Regions from separate parts of the Alishewanella sp. HL-SH06 genome, predicted to be linked through region 3. Evidence: predicted binding sites of a transcription regulator. Region 3 holds the regulator's gene; each other region holds the start of a gene.
What was found. Region 3 encodes sigma-54, which starts transcription at its own class of promoters, with help from an activator protein. Its sites were predicted from a motif close to GTTGGCACGNNNNTNGNNT; they were not measured.
Positions count from the first base shown of each region.

Region 1: ACUJFK_RS16790 (S8 family peptidase) is a predicted target of sigma-54. The motif match lies at 1,892-1,910, and genes of this name have one in related genera.
Region 2: ACUJFK_RS13235 (LPP20 family lipoprotein) is a predicted target of sigma-54. The motif match lies at 6,823-6,841, and genes of this name have one in related genera.
Region 4: ACUJFK_RS06110 (FimV/HubP family polar landmark protein) is a predicted target of sigma-54. The motif match lies at 6,352-6,370, and genes of this name have one in related genera.

Region 1 is NZ_CP199752.1:3,629,862-3,637,917, forward strand. Features, by position in the region: gene ACUJFK_RS16775 (hypothetical protein) at 50-415, shown strand; gene ACUJFK_RS16780 (hypothetical protein) at 467-985, opposite strand; gene ACUJFK_RS16785 (hypothetical protein) at 1,291-1,494, opposite strand; gene ACUJFK_RS16790 (S8 family peptidase) at 1,956-3,710, shown strand; gene xdp1 (exosortase-dependent surface protein XDP1) at 4,217-5,047, shown strand; gene ACUJFK_RS16800 (tetratricopeptide repeat protein) at 5,132-7,906, shown strand; partial or broken gene ACUJFK_RS16805 (anhydro-N-acetylmuramic acid kinase) at 7,973-8,056, opposite strand, start outside.
Region 2 is NZ_CP199752.1:2,870,805-2,878,860, forward strand. Features, by position in the region: gene flgE (flagellar hook protein FlgE) at 1-1,177, opposite strand, end outside; gene ACUJFK_RS13190 (hypothetical protein) at 1,204-1,293, opposite strand; gene ACUJFK_RS13195 (flagellar hook assembly protein FlgD) at 1,263-1,889, opposite strand; gene flgC (flagellar basal body rod protein FlgC) at 1,900-2,319, opposite strand; gene flgB (flagellar basal body rod protein FlgB) at 2,322-2,723, opposite strand; gene ACUJFK_RS13210 (CheR family methyltransferase) at 2,787-3,620, opposite strand; gene ACUJFK_RS13215 (chemotaxis protein) at 3,637-4,566, opposite strand; gene flgA (flagellar basal body P-ring formation chaperone FlgA) at 4,693-5,418, shown strand; gene flgM (flagellar biosynthesis anti-sigma factor FlgM) at 5,497-5,814, shown strand; gene flgN (flagellar export chaperone FlgN) at 5,814-6,248, shown strand; gene ACUJFK_RS13235 (LPP20 family lipoprotein) at 6,297-6,758, opposite strand; gene ACUJFK_RS13240 (flagellar assembly protein T N-terminal domain-containing protein) at 6,971-8,056, shown strand, end outside.
Region 3 is NZ_CP199752.1:847,618-855,673, forward strand. Features, by position in the region: gene ACUJFK_RS03780 (monovalent cation/H+ antiporter subunit A) at 1-427, shown strand, start outside; gene ACUJFK_RS03785 (Na+/H+ antiporter subunit C) at 427-783, shown strand; gene ACUJFK_RS03790 (monovalent cation/H+ antiporter subunit D) at 780-2,303, shown strand; gene ACUJFK_RS03795 (Na+/H+ antiporter subunit E) at 2,300-2,836, shown strand; gene ACUJFK_RS03800 (K+/H+ antiporter subunit F) at 2,830-3,099, shown strand; gene ACUJFK_RS03805 (Na+/H+ antiporter subunit G) at 3,108-3,491, shown strand; gene ACUJFK_RS03810 (HPr family phosphocarrier protein) at 3,527-3,802, opposite strand; gene rapZ (RNase adapter RapZ) at 3,792-4,649, opposite strand; gene ptsN (PTS IIA-like nitrogen regulatory protein PtsN) at 4,646-5,119, opposite strand; gene hpf (ribosome hibernation promoting factor) at 5,126-5,413, opposite strand; gene ACUJFK_RS03830 (RNA polymerase factor sigma-54) at 5,439-6,926, opposite strand; gene lptB (LPS export ABC transporter ATP-binding protein) at 6,975-7,697, opposite strand; gene lptA (lipopolysaccharide transport periplasmic protein LptA) at 7,694-8,056, opposite strand, start outside.
Region 4 is NZ_CP199752.1:1,314,267-1,322,322, reverse strand. Features, by position in the region: gene folC (bifunctional tetrahydrofolate synthase/dihydrofolate synthase) at 1-1,231, opposite strand, end outside; gene accD (acetyl-CoA carboxylase, carboxyltransferase subunit beta) at 1,238-2,110, opposite strand; gene truA (tRNA pseudouridine(38-40) synthase TruA) at 2,262-3,050, opposite strand; gene ACUJFK_RS06110 (FimV/HubP family polar landmark protein) at 3,102-6,293, opposite strand; gene ACUJFK_RS06105 (aspartate-semialdehyde dehydrogenase) at 6,519-7,538, opposite strand; gene ACUJFK_RS06100 (4-phosphoerythronate dehydrogenase) at 7,552-8,056, opposite strand, start outside.

The DNA of each region.
Region 1 (8,056 bases), 1.2 Mb from region 3:
AATCGCTCTATTCAGTGCCTTTCAGGCGGGAAAGTGGATAGGATAAATTATGGCGCTGCCAGTGCCAGAACATTTACCAGCACCAACAACCGCGAGCGCAACTGAAGCAGCCATCCCCAGTTCTGCTTTAGCAAGCCCAGTTAAAGCCTTGCCCGACTCAGTAAATAAAACAACTAATACACCTGAGACTACTGAGGGAAGTCATGATTTTACCGGCACTTTAGAACCGTTCGATTTACGCCAAGTGCTGCCACAATCAGACGGCAGTGCTTCGATTGAACTGAACCAGGCTTTTTTATCGCTGAGTAAAGCACAGTTACAAGAGGCGATGTGGGAACAAGGGCAATCCACTTTATTACAAAAAAACACTGCGCAACATTACGCCACTTTCTTAATTTTATATGGCTGGTCATAACCAAAAAAAACGCCTGACATTGAGCCAGGCGTTTTTGATTGCAAACACAAGCTATTCAGCAGTTTGCATTGCAATTTCTTGACCTTCATTGATACTGAAGGTTAAACGCTCTAAGTTAGCCGCGGTTAAAGCGGAATCGTTTAAACGCACTGCCAGCATAAAGTCTTGTAATGCCGCCACTTTGTCACCCGATAATAACTTAATCACACCGCGGTTGTTCAATGCTAAAGCGCGCATTTCACGTTTAGCTGAACCCGTAACCGCTTTTAAGGTTGCGGCACGAAATACGGCGTTGTCACACGCTGTGGCAGCTAAGGCTAATTCGTTCATCCGGCTATAAGCGACACATAAGCTAACCTGGCCATAAAACGACTCAGCATCAGCCTGCGACGGCGCTTGGGCGGAAGCAATGGCCTTGTCGTACTGACCTGCCTGAATATATTCAGCGCCAGGTGCATTATCAATTAAAGCCATCTTGTAGCCTGTGCTCGCGGCAGAAGCGAGCAATGGACTTGACGACAACAGTACCACCGCCATACGGGTAATAAATTTACGAGTTGAAATAGTCATGTCTGGTCTCTCCTGCAAAATTAATTTGATGTGCCACTATCGCTGGGCACGTAATAAAATTACAAGATTATGGTAATTCCGACAAACGAGAAGAAATGAATGAATAGATTAATTAAATTAATCTATAATAGAAAATCTAAAGACCTTTTCACCATGAAAAATATAAACCAATAAAATCAATATAATAAAGGCATGCCACAACAAATAAAACTAAGTGACATTTAGGTTGCCCATTATTCAAGCAATACGAAAATTAATAAAAATGTAATTTAATTTCATTTTGATCGAGCTGTTTAACCGCTCGCTCAGAAAAATTTTGGAAGTTTTTTCGTTACAATCGCCATCGCAGTGCTATAGCCCTGTTTATATAAACGCTGTTTTTTTAACATGCTTAAATCAAAATTGACCGCAGAAATATCGCCGGTATTGACCACTATGGTGTTGTGCCAATACTCAGCGTGGACATATTCTCGCGATACCGCATTCATAGAGGATAGGTACAATTTCATTCTTATGTTCATCAGGCATATACGCTTAACCTCACCACTATGCTGTTGAGTATGGCGCATCAAACTAAGCTGTCCAGTGCAAATCAACATAGTACTCTTTATCTGCTAATACCAAATAACTAGTTGATGTTGCTGTAATTGTGCCTTCTTTAGATTCAATTTGCTCTCCAAATGAGAAATCTATAACTATTTAGAATAAAACTCCATTGTTACAAAATATTTACAGTTCCGATTGGGCAGGCGTAGCTTATGACTTGTTCCTTTTTTTATTATGCTTAAAAAAGACCTTTTTTGGGGCCGCATACCGCTATAGCTACATAAGCAGCTCATTTTATACAGATTTTGCTGATTTACAGCTACGCCAAGTTTGTCCTATTAATAATAGCGGTGTTGCGAAGTTGTCATTCATTTCGCATCACCTTACATCCAGGTAATAACAACATTATAAAAAAGGTCATACCATGCTTACTCAGAAGTTTAAATTAACGGCAATAGCCGTGCTTTGTTTACCCGGTGCATTATTCAACACCGCAGCGATTGCAAATCAGGATAACGACACTTCAACTGGTCCTGTTACCCGCGTGATCATCAAATATAAAGAAACCAACACCGATACTATGCTACAGAGCCTACCAGCCACCATGGCTCAGCAACGCAAAGCCGAACGGATGCAAGCGAAAGCCGAGCGCTTTAGTCAACGCGCAGGTGAAAAAATAAAATTTGTGCGCGAAACGGCCTTAGAAAAACACGCGGTGTTCAGTGCCGAGCGCCGCTTATCCGCCGCGGAAACGGAGACATTACTCAATCAATTGTCCCAAGATGATGATGTAGAACTGGTCGAAGAAGACATGTTACTGCAACCGACCCTTGCACCTAATGACACCCAATATGCGAACCAATGGCATTATTATGAAAACACCGGCGGCATCCGAGCGCCAGCGGCTTGGGACAAGGCAACAGGCCAAGGCGTGGTGGTTGCGGTACTGGATACCGGCTATCGGCCTCATGTCGATTTAAATGCCAACCTGTTACCAGGCTATGACATGATCTCTGATGCCTTTATTGGTAACGATGGTAATGCCCGCGACAGCGATGCCCGCGATCCGGGTGATTGGACGAATGTCGGCGAGTGTGGCGGTGGTCAACCAACGTCGTTTAGAGCGTCCAGTTGGCATGGCACCCATGTTGCCGGTACTGTAGCCGCAGTCAGTAATAATAATACTGGCGTTGCCGGTGTAGCCTTTAACGCTAAAGTGGTGCCGGTTAGAGTCTTAGGTAAGTGTGGTGGCTACACCTCCGATATCGCAGACGGCATTATCTGGGCATCAGGGGGCTCAGTGTCTGGCGTACCCGCCAATGCCAACCCTGCCAGCGTCATTAACATGAGCTTGGGTGGTTCAGGTAGCTGTAATAGCACTACCCAAAATGCCATTAATCAAGCGCGCAGCCGCGGTACAGTAATAGTGGTTGCCGCAGGCAATGACAATGGTAATGCCAATAACTTTAATCCAGGTAATTGCACTGGTGTAGTCAACGTTGCCTCAACAAACCGCCAGGGTGGTCGTGCGTATTATTCTAATACCGGTAGCAGTGTTGATGTCGCCGCACCGGGTGGCGCGATGTCTTCTTCCAATGATCCAAGTGGCGTATTATCTACTTACAACAGCGGTTCAACGACACCCGCCAATGACAGCTATGGGTACAGCCAAGGCACATCGATGGCCGCACCGCATGTCGCCGGTATTGCTGCGTTAATCAAGCAAGCCAAACCGAACGCTACCCCGGATCAAATTGAAGATATTCTGAAAACCTCAGCCCGTAGTTTCCCTGCAAGCTGCTCTGGTTGTGGTGTCGGCTTAGTTGATGCCAATGCCGCAGTGCTTGCCGCAACAGGCTCAGGATCAGGCGCCACAGGCAGTAGCAATACGCTGCCCAATCTGTCTGCTAGTCGCAATAACTGGTTGCATTACACCATTAACATACCGGCCGGCATGCAGAATTTTACTGCCAGCATCGCTGGCGGAACAGGAGATGCCGATCTGTACGTCAGACGCGGCGCGCGGCCAACCACCAGCAGCTTTGATTGTCGCCCTTATTTACAGGGAAACAATGAAACCTGCAGTATCAGCAACCCCGCCGCGACAACGTGGCACATCAGCATTCGTGCCTATAGTACTTTTAGTGGCGTAACGTTGAATGTGAGCTATAATCCTTAAGTGTTAGTAAACGTGCATAACGTTACTTAACGTCAGTTTGGCAGCTTGCATTGCATGAAACATGCGAGTTGCCAAGCTTTACATTTAACCTAGTCTATTTTTTGCTAGCGCAAACGTAAAAATACTGATGGTGAAAATAACAAATGATCCAGTTAGTGGTAATCGGCTTTTTATTGTGGGCTGTTCCTGCTAACCAAAGCTAACACATTGTATCTAATATAATAATGCAACAAAATATAAGATAGGCTGGTTATATATTAACTATTTTGCAGACAAACGAGCGTTGCGAATAACTTCAAATACTCTAAAAATAGGAGTTTGATAACCGTTTTATTGTAAAAAGTGTGTCAGCAACAGTTTTATTTGCCGGCTGACATTGATGAAAATCGTCAACAATTTTTACAGTCACTTTAAAAGTTAAAACCCTAAGCTATAACTATCAATGACTTAAGATTTGGTACGCTTTTTGCTTTATTATTTACATTATCATTTAAGAGTTAAACTTTATGCTATCAGCAATTAAAAAAATCACCTTCGGGGTGTTATGTAGCGCTGCGTTGTTATCAACCTCTGTGCTGGCCTCTACAACCACGAGCACAACAGAGACATGGAGTTTTACACCTGCAACGACAAAAAGCGTTACAGGTGCAAACAAAATAACGTTAACGTCAGCTTCAGGCGCCAATGCATTTATTTCAGGCTGGTCTTCTGAGTCTTCTGATAGTGCATCAAACATAATTTCAGCACATAAGCTAATTCTTGATAGCAAATATGGCGTACAAATTTATGGAACAAATTCAGACGAAAGCCATACTGTTGATAACAAAAAAGGCTTAGATTTTATTTTTTTAGAATTTCCTTCTCCCGTCGAATTGTTAAGTCTTACTAATACTTGGGTAACTGAAGGAATGGATAGCGATATTTCTATAGCTACATTTAATAGCAACCCATTTACCAACATTTCGAGTCCAACCTTAAATTTTACCCAACTTGCAAGCGCTGCAATTGTAAAAGCGAGCTACGCCAATACAGGTATCAACACACCGTATATTTTTGAAAGCAGTAGTAGAACTGAGAGCTACTCTACTCAAAATATTAAAGGTGTTAGCAGTCAATATTGGTTGATCGGTGCATACAACGCTGCATTTGACAGCGGTTCTTGTAAGTTATCTTGTTTAAATGATGCAATGAAATTTGGCAGCATTACTGCTAAGCTCGCCGCCCTACCAACATCACCAGATAATGCGCAAGATGTGCCACTGCCAGGCACCCTATCACTTTTCGCCGCCGGTATTTTTGGCCTTATGTATCGAAATCGCCGCCGTACACAGCGTTAAAAAAGGGGCTTCGGCCCCTTTTTAGTTATGGTATATTATAATTGCTTACAACCATTTTTCGCTGATTGCAATAAGGATCTTAGCTTGTATCGTCTTCTCTTTGGGCTGTTACTCTGCGTCTCAATAACAACCTATGCTGACAGCAGCAAATACACTTACGACAACGCCTTGCAATTACACAAACAAGGCGATAACAAAACAGCCATTATTTACCTTAGAAATGTGCTCAGCGATACGCCAGATAACCTTGCGGCACAAATTTTATATGGGCGAATTTTACTGCAGCAGCAATTGTTTGCAGAAGCGTTAAACGTTTTTGAAGGCGCACTGACTGACGGTGCCGACATTAACTTAATCAGTGATGAATTAAGTTATTTGTATTTATTGTCACGGCAAAAAAACAAATTACAAGAAATGCTAAAATACGGCGAGCTTCGGCAGCCGCAAAAATTTAATTGGCTACTCGTTTCCGCTTCACTTGACCTGCAAACAAACGATCTTGAGCAAGCCCGTTCTACCCTCAAAACGGCTGCCACACTTTTTCCGCAAAATGTTAACTTATTAAATGCGCAAGCCGAGTTAGCACTGGCAGAAAAAGCTGAAGATCGCGCTGCCGAATTATTAGCACAAAGCTTACAACTGGAGCCGAACAATTCAGCAACATTACTTCAGTTGGGCCATCTAGCGTTTATTCAAAAGCGCTACCCCGCGGCCATTGCTCATTATCAAACAGGTTTAGCGCTTGACCCGAACAACCCTTTGTTATTAAGAGCGATCAGTACGGTGCAATTTTTAACTGGGCAGCTAGGTGATGCAAGAAACGCCTTAGAGCAACTGTCTAGCATGGGATTAGACGATGCTTATCTACGTTTTGCCTTGCCCATGGTAACGGCATTACAGGATAAAACAGCGGTTAATGAATCCATACAAACCTTACATGCCGATTTAATCGGTATGCCAGCAGAGTACTTTAAAGCCGAACCCGATAAGCTATTCTTGCGTGCAACACTACATTATTTAAATAATAATGAATTTTTAGCGATTGAAGATTTTAACAATTATCTGCAACTCAAACCTAATGATTTAAACGCCATAGATATCGTTGCCAATTATTACATTAGAAACGAATTGGTCGGTACAGCCGTTAAATTTTTAGATGATAATAAAGCGTATATTAAAGATTATGCGCCGCTGCAATTACAACATGCGCTGTTGGCCATTAAACAACAACGCCCTTATGTTGCACAACAAATGTTAACTGAGATGCGGGCACGTTTCCCTGACAATGCCGAAATGGCCGCTTTGGATGCAGAGCTTAAGCGACAAACACTCGGCCCTGCTGCTGCATTAGCTTATTTAAACGATAGTCCTTTTACTGCCGAGCCATCAGTATTGTTAAGTAAGACTCTATTAGCGAAAGATTTGAACGATTTTCCGCGCGCACGAGACTTCGCTCAACAACTGTTGGCACTGCAACCCGAAGATCCAACCTATCGCAACATTTATGCCGGTATCTTAGTCAGTTCGGGCGATTTAACCGAAGCCGACAAACAACTCACGCAACTACTGCAAGCAAAACCGGATTTTTTCCCTGGGCAATTAACCCAAGCAAATTTACTGATATTACAAAGAGATTTTGTTGCTGCAGCCAAGCTGCTTAAGCAGTTAATTGAACTGCAACCACAAAACGACACCTTGCAAGTATTGCAAGCGCAAGTAGAACTGCAAACCAATAACAGCGAACAGGCTGTTGAGCGTTTAGTCAAGATCGTCAATCGGCAGCATCACCGCCCCAGTCTGAATCTGTTATTGGCACATTATTTTTCGGTTAACAAACAAAAAGAAGCATTAGGCCTGATCCAACGCTCCTTGAGGCGAGAGTTTATGGCTAAAGATTTATTATTGCTTGAAGCCAATACACTGATTACGTTAAACCAAATAACCGAAGCGCAAGAAAAAGTTAGCCAATTTGCTCAATTAGCTGACTTGAACGATAACCACTATTATGAACTCGGCCTATTACAAAAACGTCTTGAACGCTACGCAGATGCTAGTAATAGTTTTGCTACGGCCATTAAACTGGCGCCAGACAACCTCATTTATGACTATGAGCTGATTAACCTGCAACTTGATACTACTCAGTTAAAACAAGCTGAACAGCGCCTGCAACAACTAGCACAACGCCAAGTGCGCTCCGCCGACTATTATCTGTTAGCGGGTATGTTAGCTGAGCAACAGCAAAACCCAGAATTAGCCTTTAAAAATTACTCTAAAAGTATTGAGCAAAACCCGCGCTTTCAACGTGCATGGGGTATGGCATACGAGTTATCCCGGCAAGCCACATTCAATGAGCGCTTTACCACTCTGGCGCAACAACACTTGCAGTTGCAACCCAACGATTTTTGGGTCAAGCGACTCTTAGCCGAGCATCATATAAATCATCAACAATGGCCTGAGGCTAGCACGCTCTATCAGCAACTCTTAGCGGCAGGCTCTTTCACTGACGATGCATTTTTACAAAATAATCTAGCAAATGCTTTATTTACTTCCGATCCCGCATTGGCATTACAACATGCCGCAAAAGCAAACCAGTTAAGACGCAATGAACCGCTAATCTTAACGACCTATGCCAAAGCTTTGCTGCAAAACCAGCAAGCAGATCAAGCGTTAGCGGTCTTGTATCAAGCGTATGCGCAACAAAGCAGCAATAATGAAATCAATTTATTACTCGCAGAAACGCTAGTGAGTTTACAGCGCGCTACAGAGGCAAAACCTTATATCGACGCAGTAAGACAAAATGCAACTGACGCCGCCACCCGTGAGAGAGTTGCCGCATTATTAGCGCGTTTAGCGCAATAACCAGCCTGAGTTAAGCTATATCACTCGCATAACACTGAAACGACAGCATCAGCTGTCGTTTTGCTATTAATCTGCAAAACTGATTTTGCCCATGCTAATACTGGGAAAGCCTGTTGCCGCGTCGGCAAAGGGCTGCTCGCCTCCGGCAAT
Region 2 (8,056 bases), 1.9 Mb from region 3:
CGTTTGACTGCTCTAACGCGGAGCTTTGAATACTACCAAAGGTACCGGTGTTAGGTTCACCAGCTAACGGCTCGCCAGACGCTAAACTGGCTTTCCAAGACGTTGCTCCCGCTTGGCTTAAGCCTTGCGGATTGGCAAAACGCACCATCGATACTTGCGATAAAAATTGTTGATCGCCATTAGAATAAGATGCCATAATTCTGCCGCCAACATCAATATCCAGCCCAGTTAAACGACCGACTGTAGTACCATTCTGACTTAGTGAGCCCACTTCAAAAGCTGATGCATATTGAGTTGGCGTTCGGGTACCTGCTTCATCGCGAAAACGGATACCAAAATCACCCACGGTTCCAAAATTAGCACCATTATTTAACAAGCCATTTAAATCAAGAGGCGAAATGGTAATATCTTCAAAGTCACCTGGATTTTCACCTGGTGTTCCATCTGACTTAAAAACTAATTGTGAGGTAGCCGAGGGAACAAGAGTTCCATTGAATGTGGTATACACATCCCAGGTATTATTCGCCAAAGGTGCTGTTCTTACAAAATACACACTGAGTATATGTGCCTGACCTAAGCTATCATAAATCGTTGTTGAGGTGGTGCTGTTATAACTGGCTCGGTCAGTTGGCTCAAACGTTGTAATGGTTGGTGGCAATGAACGTGCGTCTAAGTTCATACTAACAAACACATCACGTGTGGCACTGGGCGCACCTGCAGTAGTGGGGATCTGAATTGGCCCAGTTGTACTTAAACTGACAGAGCTAGTTGTACCTGAATCGGAATCCACAGGGTAACCTTGCAAAAAGGCACCATTGTTGTTCACTAAAAAGTTATTTGCATCGAGCTTAAACGCACCGGACCGGGTGTAAGCATAATCTCGAGAGCCCACTTCAGAGGCAGTCACAAAAAAACCGTCTCCCGTCACCGCTAAATCTAATGAGTTATTAGTGAACAATAACGACCCTTGTTGAAACTGCTGTGCAACTGATGATGTTCTGACCCCATCACCCACTTTAGTTCTACCGGCTTGAAATACCGAAGATGCATAAACATCGGCAAATTCAGCTCGAGACTCTTTAAAACCTGTAGTATTAACGTTAGCGATGTTATTTGCTGTGGTATCTAAATCTTTTTGTGCAGCGGCGATACCGCTTAATGCAATATTAAAACTCATATGTTACCTCACCTTAAGCGGTCGTATTAACCATAAGAAACTTCTAACACATCGGCCAATTTCACTGCCCCGATGCCTAATAAATTCAGTGTAATGCCGTTACCGTTGTTGCCCATACTGACACTGGATACAGGGGTATATACACTTGTACTGGGGCATTTTCCGTTTTGCCTCTGGCGCTAACTTCAACACTGATGTTATAAAGCCCAGCGGCAACGGTTTCACCCGCTTGGTTCGTACCATCCCAAGCAAACTCATTTTTACCCAATTGCGGTTGATCAACGTTAAATGTAGAAACTAACTCACCGTTGGGTTTAGTGATAATCACTTTCATGTTATCAGCTGGTTGTTCAAGGTTTATTTGGCCACGCGAGAGCGACTCACCGGTGAAAACCAATTGTTCAGATTGTGTCAGCACGCTACGCCCTACTAGTGATGAGGCTTGCAAGGCTTGATTGGACGACATGCTTTGCGCCAAGCTACTGAAATTATCATTAAGCTTGGTGATACCATCGGCCATGGTAAAGTTAGTCATCTGTGCGATCATTTGATCATTTTCTACCGGCTTGGTCGGGTCTTGATAAGCTAACTGCTGAGTTAACAAAGCAAAAAAATCTGACTGCGTTAAAGCGCCATTGTTTTTATCGGCAACTTTTTTCTCAGTATCCCAGTACATCCCTTCTAGCGCAGAATTTGTATTAATGGTTGTCATGCGTTACTCCTTAACCCTGACCTAACCGTAAGGTGCGCATTAACATTTGTTTTGCGGCATCTGCGGTTTGTACATTGGTTTCATAGGCTCGAGACGCTGAAATCATATTCGCCATTTCTTCCATAATGTTGACATTAGGCTTGTAAACATAGCCATTTTCATCCGCCAACGGATGATTGGGCGCATATTCCACATTCGGTGGTGCGTCAGACTCGACAATTCCCAGCACTTTAACGCCAGAGCCGGCATCTTGTTGCCGCTGCGCTTGCGCAAACTCGGTGGCAAACACCGGGTGACGACCACGGTAAACCTGATCGATACTACTGCTCACGCTGTTCGCATTGGCAATGTTACTGGCTGTGGTATTCATTCTTACTGACTGGGCGGTCATGCCAGAGCCAGCAATATCAAACACTTTAAATAAGCTCATAATTACTGTCCTGTGCCTGTAAGGGCTTTTTTCAAGCCACTGATCCGACTATTCAAAAATTGTAGGCTGGTCTGGTATTCGATGGCATTTTGCATCATGGCATTACGTTCGCGGTTCATGTCCACGCTGTTACCATCACCGGTATCAGTTTGTTCTGGATTACGAAACTTCACTTCGTGCCGGGTTGCAGTAGAAATGGCGAAATGCCCATCATGCGTCCGCTGCATGGAACGGCTTTGCCGAGATTGGGCGTTCACCAGCGCTTGCTGAAAATCGATGTCTTTAGCTTTATAGCCAGGAGTGTCAGCGTTAGCGACGTTTTCTGACAGCACTTGCGCACGACGATCTCGAACCAGCAACGCTTGTTCGTGCATGCCAAAGGCTTTGTCTAAACTGATTGCCATTTTTTTGCCACCTCATGTTGTAACCTTAGTTTGAGGAAGCAAAAAGCAGGCCAAGATGCAGAGTTAAGATTTCTTGCGGTAAATAATGCCCGGATTACAACGCAGCATGTCAAAGTCTTCATTCATGGTTGACAATGACTCTGAGGCCCCGAGGATTAAGTAACCTTTACTATTTAATGACTGAGCAAACTGTTTGATTATTTTCGCTTTCACTTCAGGAGAAAAGTAAATCAATACGTTGCGACAGAATATGATGTCGAATTTCCCTAGCAGAGTATAACTGTCTAGCAGGTTAAGATGCCGAAAAGTCACTTTTTTACGCACGTTATCTTTAACGCGCATCATGCCATTAGAGGTATCTTCAAAAAACCGCGTGCGTCGCTCAGGTGATAAACCACGCGCTAAAGCTAAGCCGTCGTACTCGGCTCTGGCGCAATGCTCCAGCATTGTATTGGATATATCAGTACCTAAAATATTCACCCCACCAGGAAAGGCATTTGGCCGACTTTGCTGAAACTCTAGCGCGGTCATTGAAATAGAATATGGCTCTTGACCCGATGAGCTAGCCGCTGACCAAATTTTGACGCTGCGGCAAGTTTTTTCCAGCTCCGGCAATAATTGATTCTTTAGTAGCTCGTATGGGTAGTTGTCACGAAACCATAAGGTTTCATTGGTGGTCATAGCGTCAATCACGGCTGAGCGTAACTGCCGTTCAAACGGACTCATGGTTTTGGCAACCAGTTCAGATAAACTGCCATGGCTAAAACGTTGCATTAAGGGGGTTAAACGGCTTTTAACCAAATATTGCTTATTGTCACCCAGCACGATGCCGCACTGTTGCTCGAGAAAATCCCGAAATTGCCGATATTCCGATTCTTGTAACTGCTTATTCTGCACGCATAACCCTTACCAATTATTCAACGTGGAGCCATTTTTGCACTGCTTGTGCTAACTCGTCGGGATTAAACTTTGCAATAAAATCCTCAGCCCCCACTTTTTGTACCATTTGCTGATTAAACACGCCACTTAACGAGGTATGTAAAATCACATGTAACTGTCGCAGTTTCACATCAGCTTTCACCGCCGCTGTTAGGGTATAGCCATCCATATCCGGCATTTCGATATCAGAGATCAGTAAACCCACTTTTTCTGTGATCGAATGTTGGCATTGTTCACTTAATTGTTGTAGGTAGGTCAGCGCTTCGCGGCCATTTTTGACCAAGTGCATTTTTACACCCAAAGGTTCTAGCGCCCGTTTCACCTGATTACGGGCCACAGTAGAATCATCAGCAATTAAAATGACTCGATCGCCTAAATCAGTTGCAATGCTTTTCGACACCGTTTCATCGTGGATCATTGTCGGTGAGGGTGAAATCTCTTCGAGAATTTTTTCAACATCCAAGATCTCAATTAATTCTTTATCCAGCTCGGTAACAGCCGTTAAATAGCTTTGCTTACCACCAGTGCCTTTTGGCGGAGGCATGATGGTTTCCCAGTTGGTATTAACTATGCGCTCAACTGAACTAACTAAAAAGCCCTGCACCGAGCGGTTATACTCAGAAATAATAATGAACGCAGTGGAAAGATCTTGAATTTCTCGCCCGCCGATAGCCAAGCTTAAATCAATGACCGATATGGTTTGGCCACGAATGTGCGCAATACCACGCACAAACTTGTTGCGTTTGGGCATGCTGGTTAAACGCGGACATTGCAATACCTCACGCACTTTAAACACGTTAATACCATAACGCTGGCGTCCAGCAAGCTTAAACAGCAGCAACTCTAATCGATTCTGACCCACAAGTTGGGTGCGCTGGTTGACGGAATCTAGAATACTGGACATCTGGGTTTCCTTACTTCAGCCTTTAGGCGTGATATTTGCATGACTAGTTCAACTGTCAGAAAATCGGCGTCAATACATGATTCAGGTATGTTATAGCCCTTTGTTAGTTAAGCATAGACAAACCCTATGAAAAAGTATGAAAATTTTCGTCATATTACTGCTTTAATTACCTTACTGTGCTTAAGTTTAACGCTTAATGCTTCGGCTTTTGCCGAGCAAAATACCTCAGCAAGCTATAACCCTGAACAATTAACGACCCTGACAGAAAATTGGTTAAAAGACACCTTAGCCAGCGAACTGTCAACAGATACTGAGATAAGCGTGACCCCTTTGGATACTCGGATTGGTGATAAAGAATGTGCTAATGCCCTGCAATTTAGTTTACCGGCAAACTACAATCCACGCCAAACCACCGTGCAATTAAGCTGTGACAGCCCTGTCGCTTGGCAGTTGTTTATATCAGCTAAGATCACCGAGTATCTTGATTTAGTGGTGATGCGGCAAAATATTTCTCCAGGAACGGTTATCACGGCCGATATGCTCGAAATTGAGCGCCGGGAGCGACGCTTAGTTCGGGGTAATATTGTGCAGCAACCGGCTGAGATTATTGGTAGTAAAAATAAACGCAGTCTGAGTGTTGGTCAAATTATCAACCTTCAAGATCTTTGTCTTGTATGCCGGGGTGATATTGTTACAATAGAAATTAATAACAGCGGTTTATCTGTTACTGCCACTGGCGTGGTTCAGCAAGACGGTACCCTAGGTGCTATAGTTACCGTGAGAAACCAGCAATCTGGGCGCAGTATTCAAGCAGAGGTTGTTGGGGTTAATCAAGTTCAAGTGAAATTTTAGAAAATAAACCTAAAGTTTTCTTTGTAGCGGCCGTTAACCTAAGCATAAGGACTAAAGTTTAGGTGAAGAGGTTCTATTATGGCGATTAATATTAATAACTTGCAAAATACTCCGCAGGTTAAAACAGATAAAAACGATCAACTGGTGCAGCGCCAACAAACTACTGTGCAGCAAAATGCCGGTAGTCAGGCAATGCAAAAGCAAGATTCGGTTTCTATTACACCGCAAGCTCAGCAATTTTCTAAATTGCAAGAAAAGGCCAGTAACAGTAGCGGTATCGATCAAGAGAAAGTCGATAAGATTAAACAGGCTATTGCTGAAGGCAAATACAAAATTAACGTTGAGCAGTTAGCTAAGCGTATCATGCAATTTGAGGGCGATTTATTCGACCGCTAATGAATACAGCACAAAGCGCCACCCTCACCTGCCTGAACCAACAACAAGCGCATTTATCTGCGCTTTTGTTGTTGCTAGAACATGAACTTAAAGCGGTTACTGAACGTGATGTACCGCGTTTAAACAACATCATCGAACAAAAAAATACCTTATTGCTACAAATTGAACAAACCGATAAGGCACTTAGCCAATCTGAAGACCTGGCTGAGCAACGCAAACAATCTTGGTTTGATGAGCGTATTGCTGTTTTGGATGATTTATTGGCGCAGTGCAAACAACAAACTGCCGTTAACCAGCAGGTTTTAGAACACAGCCAGTTAACGCTAGGTCGATTAAAGCATGAGATTTTATCGGCGAATGGTAAGACCGGCTTAACCTACACCAACAAAGGCAAACCGGCTGTAGATAGTAAAGGCAGTGGCGTAAAAGCCTGATCCAACCTTACGTATTAAGCAATTATCCGCGCTTAATAGGCCTAGCCATCACCACAAATAACGCACACTGCGAATACTTTGCTTCGGCTCGGTATGCTGCAAGGTTGCATATACTTCGGCAAAATCCAGCGATAGCTCGGTAATATAGGTATCTTCAACCGCATAGGTTTTCACTACCCGCGCACCGCGGATCACACCTTGCACTGACGCTTCTAGCACATCGTTTTGCGCGACCATGGCACTTAAGGTGTTTTTGCTGTCAATTCTTTGACCATAAACCCGCTCAGCTAATTCTCGATAAGCTTCTAATTTGGAAGCACGCATCGCCATTAACATACGCTGGCTGTCACTCGCACCCGGTTGTGCTGATATTGGCGCAGCACCCAGCGCCGTTATCACCGGGAAAGCCAGTGGCGTTTCTTGTTGATATTCAATATGTCTATCAGCCAATTGGCCACAAGCTGCTGTTAATGTTGTAAGGATCACAACTACGCTTAAGCTCTTAATCATAATAACCCATCCTGTCACGGCAGCGGGCGCTGCCTAAGCCAACGCTTTTCTGATATCAAAACTTAAGCAAAATTCACGCCAGTCATCACAAAAAACCAGCTCGGCACATTATTTGCTTGTACAGTAGCAATAGATACGTTGTAACGCCGGTGCTAAGCAAACTACCCGATAGGCGTTTACACCTAATCAATACATTCAGACGATGGCAGACTATGAGAATACGCATTCTATCCACCCTCTTGTTCGGGCTTGCCGCTTTAAGCCAAAGTAATTCACTCTACGCCAACTGGTATGAAGCCACCGGGCAAGCCAGTATTGAACGTGGCGATTTAGATAGCGCGCGTCGAGCGGCCATTGAAGATGCACTGCAACGCGCCACCTTATTTGCAGGGGCAAAATTAGAAAGCCACCAACAGGTAGTGCAAGGGATCTTGCAACATCACTCGGTTACGCTTAGCACTAGCGCGGAGCTGCGACAAGTACAGCTACTGTCAGAAACGCACAGCCAACAACAGGTGTTTATTACGCTAAAAGCCCATATCTTGCCGATGGCCAAAAGCTGTTCGGCTAATTTTCGAAACCCATTATTGGTTACCCAAGTGCATTTAGATGCGCGGCAAGACGCCATTTATGGCCAGTTGTTTGAACTAGGTGAACACAGTACACGACAACTGTCGCGCCACTTGCGTGACTTTGGCCCAAGCCTAGCATTACAAGTGCGTGACGAACCCATCGCGCAATCTCAATTAACCGCCAATGTTGCCGATCAGTTTTTTGCAGAGGGCCAACAATTTATTTTATTCGCTACTATTCAGGATTTATCACTTGGCGCTAAAACCAGTAAATTTTGGCAAAGCAGCCAACGAGAACGCTTCTTTACTTTAGAAGTGACCTTGTTTGATACCTATGAGCGACGAGTGCATTACCAACAAGAATACCGCACCAGTAGTTTTTGGCCAGTTCAAGATAACACCACACCCAATAGCCACAGTGTGGCATTTTGGCGCATGCCCTATGGCCAAAAAATTGATCAAGTGCTTCGTACCGTGGCGCAAGATATTCAAGAACAAACCCAATGCCAGCCGTTGCTTGCACAAATCCGCCAAGTAAAACAACAGCATATTCAGATCGGCTTAGGCAGCAGCCATGGTTTAAAAGTGGGTGATCAGGTTAATTTAATTCAAGTTCAGCGCGATCCGCAGCAAGCCGAACTGCGGCGTTTACTTGATAGCCCCGTGCAACTCACGATTACCGATATTACCCCAGAAGGCGCATGGGCCGCCTCGCCGAGCCAACAA
Region 3 (8,056 bases):
AGTGTCACAAAGTTTGCTGCCATTGGCATTAATGGTGTCGGTGTATATTTTCTTCCGTGGTCATAACTTACCCGGTGGGGGCTTTATTGCAGGCTTAATTACCTCAGTGGCATTGATCCTGCAATACATTGCTCACGGTGTGGATTGGGTAAAATCACGGATGGATATTGAATATCAACGTGTTATCGCAATCGGTTTATTGATCGCCCTTGTTACGGGTGTGGCAAGCTTTGCTTTTGGTCGACCGTTCTTAACATCATGGTTTGATTATTTCCATCTGCCTATCCTAGGTGAGTTAGAACTGGCCAGTGCAATTGCATTTGATTTAGGGGTTTATCTAACCGTGGTCGGCGCGACACTGCTGATTTTATCGAGTTTAGGTAAAATGACGACCTTGCACCGTCCGGTGCATAAGGAGACGATCTAGTGGAAACCTTGTTAGCTTGTTGTATTGGTTTTCTGACTGCCTGTGGCGTCTTTCTCATGTTACGCGGCCGAACCTTTCCGGTAGCCATGGGGTTAACCATGTTGTCTTATGCCGTGAACTTATTTTTATTTTCATCCGGTCGGCTTAACTTACAAGGTGCTGCGGTATTGGGGATGTCTGAAAATTATGCTGATCCGCTCCCTCAAGCCTTGGTGCTTACCGCTATTGTCATTGGTTTCGCTATGACGGCGTTCTTAGTTATTTTAGCCATTCGCGCGCGCTCAGATCTGGGTAATGACCATGTCGATGGTAAATTGCCTGATAGTGACGGTCGTCGTAAGGAGAACGGCGCATGAGCCATTTGATTATTGCTCCCATTTTATTACCCATCTTAACCGCCATTATCATTATGCTACCCCCGGTGCACTATGTGCCTAATCGGCGGCGTTTAGTGAGTATTGTTGCTACGGCATTACAATTGATTATTGCTTGCTGCTTGTTGTGGGAAACGCAACAAAACGGTTTAACCTTTTATGCTGTAGGCGATTGGCAGCCGCCCTTTGGTATTATTCTTGTTGCCGATACCCTTAGTGTGGTGATGGTTTGTTTAACCACCTTTTTAGCTCTGGCGGCGATTTGTTATGGTGCGGCAGGAGAGGATGTGCGCGGTTCGTTTTTTCATCCGCTGTTTCACTTCCAAATTATGGGAATTAATGGCGCTTTTTTAACCGGCGACTTGTTTAACTTGTTCGTGTTTTTCGAAGTGTTGCTGATTGCCTCTTATGGCTTGTTAATCCACGCGGGTGGTAAAAACAAAACTAAAGCGGCTGTGCATTATGTGGTATTGAACCTGGCCGGTTCGGCGGTATTCTTATTTTCGCTGGCTATTTTATACGGTGCTTTAGGTACCCTTAATATCGCCGACATGGCTTTAAAAGTCTCAACCTTACCACCTGAAGATGTGTTGTTAGTCAAAGCCGGCGGCTTATTGCTGTTGATCGTTTTCTCGCTAAAAGCAGCCGTTTTGCCATTACAATTTTGGTTACCTGACACCTACGCTGCAGCGTCTCCTCCTGTAGCCGCATTATTTGCGGTGATGACGAAGATCGGCGTCTATGCTTTGCTTCGCGTGTACACCACGATTTTTGGTGAGTCTGCTGGGCCTTTAGCGGGTTTAGGTATGAATTGGTTATGGCCCTTTGGCTTAGCAACCATTGTGCTGGGAGCCATAGGGGTGATGGGCAGCTTGGATTTTCGCAAGGTGGTGGCCAATTTGGTTATCGTATCAGTGGGTACTTTAGTGTGTTTAGTGGCAATGCAAAACACCGCTGCCAACGCTGCCGTGCTTTATTATACCGTACATTCCACCTTAGTGACCGGTGCCTTATTTTTATTGGCCGACATGATTGCTAATCAACGTGGTAAAGCCGGTGATCGCTTAGTGTCTGGGCGCCGTGTAGCTCAACCGGTATTGCTGGGTAGCCTGTTCTTTGCTGCTGCGGTAACGGTAGCGGGCTTACCGCCGTTATCGGGCTTTATCGGAAAGCTGATGATCCTGCAATCGGCTGTTACGCCATTACAGCAAGTCCTGTTATGGTCAGTGGTGCTGCTGAGTAGCCTGATGGTGTTAATTGGCTTATCACGAGCTGGCAGTATTTTGTTTTGGCGCGTTACCGGTTCAGAGTCGGGTGGGGATAAAGCCTTACCGCTGCAGGTTTTTGCCGTGTCATTGTTGCTGTTAGCTAGCCCCATGTTGGTGGTGTTTGCCGGGCCTTTCACCGAGTTAAGTGTGGCGGCAGCGGTGCAGCTTGAAGACGTGTCACAAACGATTTCCACGATTTTACTTGAATCTAGCGTGTCTGGAGGTGCTCAATGAGATTACAACCTCGTTACAGCTGGTTGCCAACACCGTATCGCAGCGTGTTGTTGTTTTTAGTATGGTTACTTCTCAATCAAAGTGTCGCGCCAGTGCATCTGTTTTTTGGTTTCGTGTTGGCGTTATTAATCCCTTGGATCAGTGCCAAGTTCCGAGATCCTCAGCCGTTGATTGAACGCCCCATTTTGGCGCTACGTTATATTCTTATGGTTTTGATGGATATTGTTACTGCAAATGCGCAGGTCGCGATATTAATTTTAGGGCCGACAAAACGGTTAAAACCCGCTTTTGTGCGTGTGCCGCTGGATTTACAGCATGAACTGCCCATCACCATTTTGGCCAGTACCGTGTCAATGACCCCAGGCACGGTAAGCGCGGACATTTACCCGACTAAAGAAATGCTGGCAGAAGGTGAGGAAGTAAAACAGCGTTGGTTGTTGATTCATGTACTGAATTTGGAAGACGAAGCAGAACTGATTGCTTCAATCAAATCGCGCTATGAAGCCCCGCTAAAGGAGATCTTTCAATGTTAGAGAATGTTATCTTTTTAGTCTTTGGTATGATCAGTTTGGCTTTGATACTTAACCTATGGCGTTTAGTACGTGGCCCAAGCTTGCCAGATCGCATCCTAGCGCTCGATACCATGTATATCAATAGCATTGCCCTGATCATCTTATATGGCCTGCTGATGGGCACCTCATTGTATTTTGAAGCCGCGTTATTAATTGCCATGTTAGGTTTTGTCAGCACGGTGGCCGTGTGTAAGTTTTTATTACGTGGCGATATCATCGAATAGGAGAGACTATGCAAAATTGGATGGAATGGGTAATTGCCTTCTTTTTATTACTCGGAGGCAGCTTTGTGTTAATTGGCTCGATTGGTTTAACGCGGATGCCCGATTTTTTTATGCGCTTACATGGGCCAACTAAGGCGACCACCTTGGGTATGGGCGGTATTTTGTTAGGTTCGATGTTATTTTTTAGTGCGGCACCCGGTGAGATCAGCGTGCATGAATTGTTGATTACTATCTTCTTATTAATCACCGCGCCAATCAGTGCACATATGCTCATTAAAGCTGCCCTGCATCATCAGACTGAGGCGATTGCGCGTACTACAGGTGAGCAAGAACTGAAGCGAGGGCAATTACAAAACAGCAGCCGCTCGCATATTAAGTCGAATTTACCCTAAAAAACCTAACAATAGCGTAAAGCACAAGCTTTACGCTATTCGCCAAAACCGGTATTAATTAATAAAGTAATCGCGTCTAATGCTTCAGCAGCGTCAGGGCCTTCGGTGGTCACTGTAAGGGTTTTACCTTTACTACTGGCCATCATCAGCAAGGCCAGTACGCTGCCGGCATCTGCTGTTTTACCATCTTCTTGCACTAATTCTACTTTGGCATCAAATTGCTGGCTTAACTGCACTAGCTTGGTGGCGGCACGTGCGTGTAGGCCTAGGGCATTAATAATCGTGACTGTTGCAGCTAACTTATCGGCCATGATGTCTGACTAATTCCCGATGGCGAATTTGTACATCTTCGCGCTGGCTGCGATAGGTTTCGGCTAGGCTTTGTGCGATATACACTGAACGATGCTGGCCACCGGTGCAACCAATCGCTATCGTTAAGTAGCTGCGATTGTTACGCTCGAGATGGGGTAACCAGCTGGCAATAAAGGTATTGATCTGCCACGTATATTTTGCCACCACGTCTTGTGAGGCGAGGTAATCTTTAACTGGCTGATCTAAACCTGTGAGCGGTTTCAGATCCGGCTCCCAATGTGGGTTGGGTAAAAACCGCGCATCGAACACAAAATCGGCATCCTTTGGAATACCATATTTAAAACCAAAGGACTCAAAGAGTATCACTAAACGGCCGGTCTTTTGGCCTAAGATCCGCTCACGTAATTGCTCGGCCAACTGATGCACATTCAGCTCAGTGGTATCGATATATAAATCGGCGCGGCTAGAGATAGGATCTAATAACTGTTGTTCACGTGAAATGGCTTCATCGAGCGACATCGCTTGATGGGATAGCGGATGCAAGCGACGCGTTTCGCTAAAGCGCTTAATTAGCGTGGTGTGATCCGCATCCAAATATAAAATCGTCAGTTCCAGCTTGCGCGGCAGATATGACAAAATGTCTGATAACTCATCGGGATCGCTCGGTAAGTTACGTACATCAATACTCACGGCAACGCGTTCATATTGGCCCATTACTGCAGTTGCCAGAGTCGGTAATAGATTAACCGGGAGATTGTCGACGCAGTAATAGCCGAGATCTTCCATGACTCTCAGAGCAACCGATTTGCCAGAGCCTGAGCGACCACTGACGACGAGTAGTTTCATGACTCACCTGTTTTTTGGCTATAGTCGAGTAGTAGCTGATACAGTTGTTCATCTGACTCGACATGGCGGATTTTTTTGGTTAAGTCTTTCTGACTCAACAATTTGGCAATACCGGATAACGTACTTAGGTGCGTTTGGCATTGCTCAGTAGGTATTAAAATAGCGCAAAAAATATCGACGGCTTGGTTATCTATCGCATCAAACGCGATAGGGTCTTTACTGACCACAAACACCAAAATCGGTTGAGTTACGCAGTCAAGTTTGCCGTGAGGAATGGCGATACCGCCACCGATGCCGGTTGAACCGAGTTTTTCACGGGTCATTAAGGCTTCAAGAATGGTGTATTCAGATAGTTCGGGAAGCTGCTGGTGAGCCAGTTCGGCGATATATTCGAGGATACGTTTTTTACTGTTAAATAGAACTGCACTTTTCGTGCAGTTCTCCGCTAACATTGCGTTTAAATTCATAATAATGTCTTAGTGTCGTGACAGTTTTTCTTTGTGTTTAATGACCTGCCGATCGAGTTTGTCTATTAACTGGTCAATCGCAGCATACATGTTTTCGTTCTCAGACACCGCAAACACTTCGCCACCGGTGAGATGGATTTTAGCTTCGGCAATCTGTTGTAATTTTTCCACGTTTAAGATGACATGTACATTATTAATGTTCTCGAAATGACGCTCTAGCTTAGCAAATTTATTCTCGACATAATCTTTTAAGGCTTCGGTAATTTCGACGTGACGGCCTGTTAAATTGATTTGCATAGACTCTTCCTTTTAGTTAAGACACTTACAGCAGGGTCTTTCGTTGATTTGACGGCGGAATAAACAACGATTCGCGGTATTTAGCGATAGTTCGCCTAGCCACGTTTATCCCTTGTTCTAACAAAATTTCCGCCATTTTACTGTCACTTAGCGGTTTTGCCGGATTTTCTGCCGCCACCAATTTTTTAATAAAAGCACGAATGGCAGTGGAAGAACATTCACCACCACTCTCTGTACTAACATGACTGGAGAAAAAGAACTTAAGTTCAAAAATTCCACGTGGTGTATGCATATATTTATGAGTGGTGACGCGTGAGATAGTCGACTCATGCATACCGACCATTTCTGCAACATCATTCAATACCATCGGTTTCATGGCTTCTTCACCATGCTCAAAAAAGGCTTGTTGTTGCTGCACAATGCAATTGGCTACTTTGAGTAAAGTATCGTTTCGGCTTTCTAAGCTCTTTAAAAACCATTTAGCTTCTTGCAAGTGCGAACGAATAAATTGCGTATCAGCGGTATTTTTAGCGGTTTTGCTCATCGCCGCATATTGCTGATTGATCCGTATTTTGGGCATAGCGTCAGCGTTTAATTCGACTTGCCAGCGACCTTTTACTTTTGTCACCGTGACATCAGGAATAACATATTGCTGCTCTTGTTTAATCACATCAGCACCAGGCCGTGGATTTAAACTGTGGATCAACTGCATGACTTCCTTTAACTCTTCTTCTTTGAGTTTAGTCACGCGCATCAAAGAACGAAAGTCTCTATTCGCTAAAAATTCGGTATAGTTGCTAATAATGAGTTTTGCATCATTTAAATAGGGGGTAGTTGGCTCAAACTGCCGTAACTGCACCAGTAAACACTCTTGCACCGAGCGCGCGCCAACCCCGACCGGATCAAATAATTGAATGCGTTTAATCACGGCTTCAACTTCGTCGGCCTCGACCTCGTTAGATTGCAGTGAGTCGAGTATTTCTTCGCAGCTGATACTTAAAAAACCATTGTCATCGATGGCTTCAATAATGATCTCAGCAATAGCCCGGTCGATTTCAGAAAAGGGCGTGAGTTGCATTTGCCAACGTAAATAATCTTGCAGGGTATCGCTGGTTTCACCCTGATACACCATATCGTCATCAGGCATGTTGCCACTGCTAACAGGGGCGGCACTGACTAAGTCATCCCAGTTATTATCTAGCGGTAAATCTTCTTGGATGTTTTGTTTATTCAGATCATCGCTGGTATCGCGATCGGCTGCGTCTTTTTGCTCTGAGTTTTTGTTGCGTGGATCGTCAAGGGTATCGCGATTGATATTGCCAAGACTGTGATCAACCTCATCTGGCTGACGTTCGAAATCATCATCGCCTTCGAGTAACGGGTTCGCGTCTAACGCTTCCTGTATTTCTTGCTGTAGCTCAATGGTGGACAACTGTAATAGGCGTATCGCCTGTTGCAGTTGTGGCGTCATGGTAAGCTGTTGTCCTAGGCGGAGTTGCAAAGAGGGCTTCATGTACCTGTAATTCTCTCCTGAATGCGCAGTTGCGTTCTATCTTCTTTACTATAGCCTGAATTGCTCACCTAGGTATACATCACGCACCTGCTGATTTGCTAGAACATCTTGCGGAGAACCGGCTGCAATCAGTTCGCCATGACTGACAATATAAGCGATTTCACAAACATCTAACGTTTCACGCACATTATGGTCAGTAATGAGAACACCAATGCCACGTTGGCTGAGGTGTTGAATGATTTTTTTGATATCAAGTACTGAAATCGGGTCAACCCCAGCAAATGGTTCGTCTAATAAAATAAAAGCGGGATCAGCGGCTAGTGCCCGCGCGATCTCAACCCGACGACGCTCGCCACCAGATAACGCCATCCCTAAACTGTTGCGGATATGGCCGATATGAAATTCTTCTAATAAATCATCGGCAATTTCAGCGCGGCGTTGCGTGCTTAAATCTTTGCGGGTTTGCAAAATGGCCAATAAGTTTTCATGCACAGTCAATTTACGAAAAATCGAGCTTTCTTGCGGTAAATAACCAATGCCGGCGCGGGCACGTTGGTGGATCGGAGCAAAAGTAATATCTTGCTCGTTGAGGGTAATGGTGCCTTTATCCGAGGGAACTAAGCCAACAATCATGTAAAAGGTTGTTGTTTTACCTGCACCGTTAGGGCCTAATAAACCGACGATTTGCCCTGCATTGACCTCTAAGCTGACATCTTTCACTACCTGCCGGCTTTTATAGCTTTTGGCGAGGTGCGAGACCACTAACTTCATGGATTGTCCTTGTTTTCTGGGGTGAAAATCGTGGTAACGCGACGATTTTGCTCACCTTCAGCACTTAATTGTTGTAATTCAATGTTGTAACGGATCACGGCACCGCGTACTAAGCTACCGCTTTGCATCACTTCGGCATTACCCGATAACGTTAAAATTCGGCTGGCACGGTCAAATCGGATCTCATTCGCTTGAGCGGTTACAGGACGATCACCTTGCAGTGTTTGTGAATAGGTCGCCGGTGAGCCTGTTGTAATAAACACCTCTTTACCTTTACCAGCACTGGCGTCGACTTCAAGTTTGTCTGCTTTGATCAACATGGACCCCTGACGTACGACAACGTTATCGGCATAACTGGC
Region 4 (8,056 bases), 470 kb from region 3:
TGACCAAGAGATCCGTAGGCTGCAAGGCACTGACGATAGTCTGATAAGCCTGAGCAACAGAGTCATGCTCAGTAGCGTTAGATGCACTGGCCTGATCGACACTGGCCAATGCCTGCTGTAATTGCGTACTGCTGGCGCCGCGGTTACCCGGTAAGCTGACAAGATGCCATTGCGTCACACAAGACGTCAAGGGCTGTAATGCTTGGCGCACGTCTTTGTCTTTTAACATGCCAACTAAGGCAATAATTTGCCGATAGCGCGGCTGCAATAATTGTAACTGCATCGCTAAATAAGCCGCCGATTGCGGATTATGCGCTACATCTAACAAAATAGTTGGGTTTTGTTGCAACTGTTGCATACGCCCGGGCAAGGTTAACGTGCTTAAGCAGTGCTTTAACACGGGTTCGCTTGGCAGCTGCCCTAATTGTTCTAACACCGCTAAACTGGTGGCAACGTTTTGTACTGGCACTTGTGGTATGGGTAAGTCCGCAAACTGTTGTTGCTGCCCTTGCCAATGCCATTGCTCTGCACTAACGTGATAGTGAAAGTCGGTTCCCACTTGCTTTAACACAGCACCTAGCGTCGTGGCCACCTGACTCAAGCTGGCTGGTGGCGTTAATTCGCCAGATATCGCCACCTTAGCAGAACGAAACACGCCGGCTTTCTCTCGACCAATACTTTCACGATCTGGGCCAAGCCAATCTTGATGGTCTAAATCAATTGTGGTGATGACGCTGATGGTCGGATCGACAATATTTGTTGCATCTAAACGCCCGCCCAGCCCAACCTCAATTAAACAGTAATCGGGTTGCTGATCACGTAAAATGGCAAAAGCCACCAAGGTCGTAAACTCAAAGTAACTTAATGGCACATCAAGCCGTAATTGCTCAACTAATTGAAAAGCGGCCAGCCAATCGGCATCAACCACATCAGTACCATTGAGGCGTAAGCGTTCATTAAACTGCAGTAAATGCGGTGAACTATAAACACCGACCGTAAAACCTTGGGCCAGCAGCAAATGCTCTAACGTACGAGCGGTGGTGCCTTTACCATTGGTACCGGCTATCAACACAACCGTTCCAGGCAGTTGTGCCAAATCACCGCGAGCAGCCACTTGCCGCACACGATCTAAGCCAAGCTCAATTTTATCAATCGGATGACTTTGCTCTATATAACAAAGCCAATCGGCCAGAGTTTGGCACGATTGGCTATTTAATTGTTGGACCGACATAAATCCCTAGGATGCATCACGCTCCGCCACTGGCGCAGGTAGTCGCATAAACTTAGCCATAAGTCGGGCAATTGTATCGCGCATTTCACGGCGGTCAACAATCATATCAATTGCACCGTGTTCTAATAAGAATTCACTACGTTGAAAGCCTTCTGGCAGCTTTTCACGTACGGTTTGCTCAATAACCCGAGGACCGGCAAAACCGATTAACGCTTTAGGTTCACCGATGTTGATATCGCCCAGCATCGCTAAACTCGCAGAAACACCACCCATAGTTGGATCAGTTAATACCGAGATATAAGGCAAGCCTTGCTCGCTCATTTTCGCTAATGCCGCACTGGTTTTCGCCATTTGCATTAAAGAAAATAAGGCTTCTTGCATACGAGCGCCGCCACTGGCAGAGAAACAAACAAAAGGGACTTTATGCTTTAAAGCATATTCGACACCGGCAACAAACTTAGCCCCCACCACGGAAGCCATCGAACCGCCCATAAACTCGAACTCGAAGGCTGCGGCAACAATTGTATTACCATGCAAAGTACCGTGCATCACCACCATCGCATCTTTTTCATTAGTGGCTTTTTGGGCAGCAACAATACGATCTTTGTATCGCTTGCTGTCTTTAAATTTTAGCAGATCTTGTGGTTCAAGCTCAGCGGCTAACTCATGAGTGCTGCTCGCATCAAAAAAGCTTTGTAAACGCGCACGAGCCGATACACGCATATGGTGATCGCATTTAGGACAGACACCTAGATTGCGGTCTAGATCCGCTTTATACAGCACCGCATCGCAAGAAGTACATTTAGTCCAGACACCTTCTGGAATATTGCGGCGACCAGAAGACGATGTCCTAGGTAGAATCTTTTCTAACCAACTCATAGAGGTTTCCTAATCTGTCATAGTCGATAACACAGGGCTAACGACGGAAAAATACGTAAAAAACACTGATATAGCGTAAATGCCGCTATTAAAACACATATTGAGTACTGTCGAATACAGAAAACTGGTCTTAGTAGTCAGTGCTATCTGCCTAGGTAGCCGGTAAAAACAGCGGCCCTAGTGCCACTTTCGGGATCGCAAACTGCTCAGGGTAATCGACTTCGACTAAATACAAACCACCCGGCTTCGCCGTTGCAGCAGCAAGATTACGATCTTTACTGGCTAACAATTCAGCTAACCAGCTTACAGGGCGGCGGCCCATACCAATTTCCAGTAAACTGCCGGTAATATTACGCACCATATGATGTAAAAAGGCATTGGCTTTAATGTCTATGACAATGAAATCGCCTATTCGTGCGATTCGCAGATGATGCACATTTCGAAACGGCGTATTTGATTGGCACTGCATAGCGCGAAAAGCGCTAAAATCTTGTTCGCCCAGCAAGGCAGGTGCCGCTTGCTGCATTAAGGCTATATCAAGATCTTGATGGTAATGACTCAAACCCGCCCGTAAAATGGCCGGTCGATATTTATGATTATAGATGACATAACGATAACGACGCGCCGTTGCGCTAAAACGGGCATGAAAATCATCAGGAACCTCTTTGGCCCAGCGCACAGCAATTTGATCAGGCAGCTGAGCATTTGTACCCATCACCCAAGCTTTCATATCGCGATCAGCACTGCAATCAAAATGCACGACTTGACCGGTTGCATGCACACCGGCATCGGTGCGACCGGCACAAAATAATTCAATCGGCTGATTAGCCACCTTGGCTAATGCCTGTTCCACTTCTTGTTGCACGCTGTTGACTTCGCGCTGACGCTGCCAGCCATAAAAGCTGGCACCATCATACTCAATACCTAACGCAATTCGCATCACTGGCCCTCTGTTAACTGCGCGGATTATAGCGCAGCTAACCGATTATACCTACTCTGCTCTGAGCGCTTTCACTTCTGCTTTTATGTGTTCAGGCGCGTTGGAAGTGAGAATTTCTCCAATCAGCAGTTCTGCACTTTCGGCTTCATCCATTTCTAAGTAAGCGCGAATCAAATCCAGTTTGCCGGCAAAACCTTCATCTTCTTTATCAACGTCCATCTTAGTATGTTCGCCAATAATACCGGCATAATCCTCTAAGCCGACATCCACATTTAATTGATTGAAACGCTGCTCATCTTCATCAGCATGCTCCATGGCAGATAACAAATTATCAATTTCAACAAAGTCATCATCTGAAATGGCCGGCTCATCGCTGATCTCCGCGGCTGTAGATTCGGCATTAGAAATAGCGAAAGCATCGTTGGCCTGCTCAACATCGTTGTCTGCCTGGGTAACGTTTTCATCTACCGCTAACTCATTTAATAACGAATCGAACTGACTGTCTTCCAGCTCGGTTAGGTTAAATTCCTCTGGGCTCAGTTCTGGGATAGCATCTTCGTCTTCGTTTTCACTCTGCTCAGCTAAGGCAGCAGCTAATTCTTGATCGCTAAATTCTGCAGCAGACTCATTGGTTAATTGCTCAATTTGCTCGGCAAGCTGGCTAAACTCATCGTCATCCGCAGTATCGTCTGACATGGCTAATTCAGGATAGCTGTCCAGTACTTTACTGGGGTTTTCTACAGACAGTGCCGCTTCTGAAGGGCGCGTGACTGAATTATCCTCATCTGAAGCTAAGTCCAGTAATAATTCTGCATCGCCTTCTGGCTCGGCATCACTGTCTAAAGCGACATCAGGGAAATGCTCTGACGATTCCGCTGTTAGAGCATTCTCAACCGCCTCTTCGTCAGCCGATGTATCTGGTCGGGTTAGCTCTGCCGCAGCATCATCAGTGTCCGTTGTGACAGCATCATTAAGCGCTGCAGCTTCAGAGTGTTCTGCCAACTCATCGGCAGTCGCGTCATCAGGTTCAGTTAATAAGTTCGTAAGATCATGGCTAAACTCGTCTTCTGCCGTTAACGTCTGGGCAATATCAGACTCAGCGTCTTCGTTCAGCAAATCGGCAATCTGTTGCACGGATGTTGCGTGCTCTGAGGCTTTTCGAGCAGCGCTGCTTTCGCTGCTATCAGAAGCGGTCTGCTCATTCAGCTGCTCGTCGATAGCAGGTAACGCGATGTCTTCAGCTAGGCTTAGTTCGTCACTCAACCGCTTAGCAGCGGCAAGCTCGGGCTCATCATCAATTAACGCTTCACCTGCTGCCAGTTCGGTTTCTTCCGGCAGCTCAAACTCAGTCACTAAATCATCATCAGCCGCCGCTTGGTCAGTAATAATGTCATCAACACCGCCTTGTGCAGTGGTGTCGATTAAATCCATGTCATCAAGCGCTTCAAGGGTGAGTTCATCGACATCCGCCTCACGAACCTCAGGGGCTGTCGCTTGCGATTGCTCCGCTGCCGCTTGCTCTAAGATATCGTCAAGCTCGGCATTCAATTGCTCTTCATCTGCAGATAAGTTGTCTGCATCTTCCGCTTCAATCGATTCTGCAGCCAATTGCTCGGCAAAGTCATCTAAATCAGAATTATCAAAACGGGCTTCTGTGGCTAATAAACGTTCGCGCTCATTATCTAACAGTAACTCGTCAATATCATCAGCATCGAGTTCGTCTGTTGCGGCATCGACTGCCTCGTCAGCAGACCTATCCAGCACATCGTCGTTAAGCTCTGCGGCTTCTTCAAGCTCATCATTATTTGTCGGCACGGGCGTAGCGTAGGGCTCATCATCCGGCAGCTCAACTTCAATTTCTTCAATATGATCGTTAACATCATCTGCAGTCTCGCGCTCTGGCGCAATAGGTTCTGCTGCTAGCTTGGCTGTTTCTGCCTCACTCGGATCCGCTAACTCAATAACATCATCATCGTCATCAGCCATTAATAAGGCCGATAAATCCGTATCCGACAAAATATTATCCGGGTCGAAATCTAATTCTTCCACGCCTTCTAATTGAATATCGTGCTCTTCCCGAACCGGCGTTACCGGATCTAAGGCGTCGTCATCAACATCTAAACGATCATCATCCATGCCATCTAACATGTCCGTGCGCAGTGGATCCGGCTCAACTAACTCGTTAATTAAAATATCGTCACTGAAATCCGGTAATGTATCATCTTCAAGGCTATCATCTAGGGCACTGACTGCACTTGGGCTGACTTCATCAAAATCGTTTTTAAACAGATCGTCATCCATATCGAGCAGGCTTTCGTCAAAATCCTGACTATTGTCGATAGGTGGCACCGGTGATTTATAGCCTGCCGAGGTCTGTGGCTCTTTGATCGCATTCGCTACCGCTTCTTCGGTTTGCCGCCCACGCCGTTTAACCCAAGCAATAAAGCCCATCAATAACAAAATAGCGGGTAACGACGCAGCAAGCGCCCACGTAATCGGATTGTTGAGCCAATTGGAGGCTTCTGCTTCTGCAGCTGCGGCGGCTGCAAGTTGCGCGGCTTCCTCCGCTTCGCGTCGGGCTTGTTGCTCGGCCAAAATTTGCTGCTGTTGTTGTAGTAGTTGGTTAAGCTGCTGTTGTAACAAGCTGTCTTCCGCTAATTGCGCTTTTAAGCCTTCAAGCTCTTGTTCCACTCGCCCTAACGAACCACGTAATTGCTGGTTTTCCAGTGCTATACCTTCAATTAATTGAATGGAGTCTTGATATTGATCTTTTAGAGCGTTCAGCTCTGCAGCGGTTTGTTGCTGCACGACATTAGGTTTATTAGCTTCTTCGCGTGCTTTGGCGCGGGCAGCAGCATCACGCGCGACTTTTTTCGCCCACTCAGCATCATCGCTATCGGCTTTACGTCGAGCGACTTCGGGATCAACCAAACGAATCTCACGCAACTCAGGGACAATTAAAATGGCACCAGGCCGTAAATGATTGAAGTTGGCGTCATTAAACGCACCAGGGTTTTTCATGAAAAGTGCGTACATCACTTGGAATGTCGTCACACTGTCGCTAGGTTTGACTTGCTCGGCGATACGCCACAAAGTGTCGCTGGGTGTTAAAGGGCCAAATTGCTTTTGCAATAGCACACTATCCGCGTTTTTCGGGCCACGGATCTGCGTCGGCGCAGACTGAGCCAGCACCATCGACGAAAAATTGACTAACAGCAAAAGTAAAATTATACGAACAGGCATCAGGATTCCTTAGCCGAGCACCTAGACTCACGTTAAAGCAAAATCATATGATAGTGTTATGCAAGCAGTGTTCCATTATTACTGCTGCTGACTCAACAAATATAATGCAGTTAGCCTCGGCTTACCAGTAAATAGCAACAAGCTCTGTTGTTTACCGCTATAAATAACGCAGAGCGCCCTAAGGCGCTCTGCGATTTGTGACTCAATTAACCCGCCAAAACGGTATTACAAATAATCACGAATTAAGTGCTCAGCAATTTGAATACTATTGGTGGCAGCACCTTTGCGAATATTATCTGCCACAACCCACAAGTTTATGCCATTTTCATGGGTAATATCTTGCCGTATACGCCCAACAAACACCTCATCTTTGCCTGTTGCGTTACTCACCTGCGTTGGAAAATCAGCGTTATTTTCAAATAACACCACGCCTGGGGCATTCGCTAAGAGCACTTTAACTTGCTCAACGGTAATCGGCATCCGCGTTTCTATGTGGACCGCCTCAGCGTGACCAAAAAACACCGGCACACGTACCGCTGTTGCATTAACACCAATGCTGTTATCACCCAGAATTTTTTGCGTTTCCCAATGCATTTTCATTTCTTCTTTGGTGTAACCGTTATCCATGAACACATCAATTTGCGGGATCACGTTAAAAGCGATCTGCCGAGCGAAATGGCCCCCTTCTTCTAAAGGCCGACCATTTAATAACTGCGCTGTTTCTTGGGCTAAGGCTTCAACTGCCGCTTGGCCAGCACCGCTTACCGATTGATAAGTCGCCACATTAATACGGCTGATCCCCACGGCATCATGAATGGGCTTTAAAGCGACCAACATTTGGATCGTAGAGCAGTTTGGGTTAGCAATAATATTACGATTACGATAATCTGCAATGGCTTCTGGGTTAACTTCGGGCACTACTAACGGAATATCCGCTTCGTATCGATAGTGTGAGGTGTTATCAATCACCACACAGCCTGCATCTGCGGCTTTTGGAGCATAAATAGCTGACACGCTACCACCGGCTGAAAACAAACCAATTTGAGCTTGACTCCAGTCAAAAGTATCCGCATCTAACACGGTAATTTTTTTGCCTTTAAAGGTAACAGTGCCACCGGCAGAGCGGCTGCTAGCCAAGGGAAATAGCTGGGCAACAGGGAAATCGCGCTGCTCTAATATTTCAATTAAATGTTGGCCTACCAAGCCCGTCGCGCCTAAGACTGCGACATTATATTGTGACGCCATCTGATGCATCCTCTTAAATCTGACTATTAAAGCCCAATTGGCCAAGCCAGGCCGGTAAGGCCTGACCGACAAGCTGCAGCGCGCTGTATTCGCGCCGTGCGGGATATGACTTTCTTAGCCAGTCAAACCCATGTTGTTGCAGGTGTTGCCGCAATAAAGCGTCATCACGCCGCACATCATATAACATTCTTGCGACACTTTGGACATCCGGAAGCCCAAAATTAGCAGAAATTTGTAATTTTTCTACAGCAGGCCGAGGTAACAAGGCCGCTAATGCGATTTCTGGCGTGACTCCCAGTAACTCACAACAGCGTTGATACAGCATTTCAGTGCCGCGCGCTTTACCTTCAACACTGTGGCCAGCAATATGCGCGGTTGCGATATCACAGTAAGGCAATAACGCTTGTAGGATATCAGGTTCTTGCTCCCATACATCGAGGACTAAAGGGCGACGATGCTGTTGCTGCGCCGCTAATAACGCTTGGTTATCAATAACCCCGCCGCGAGAGGCGTTAATC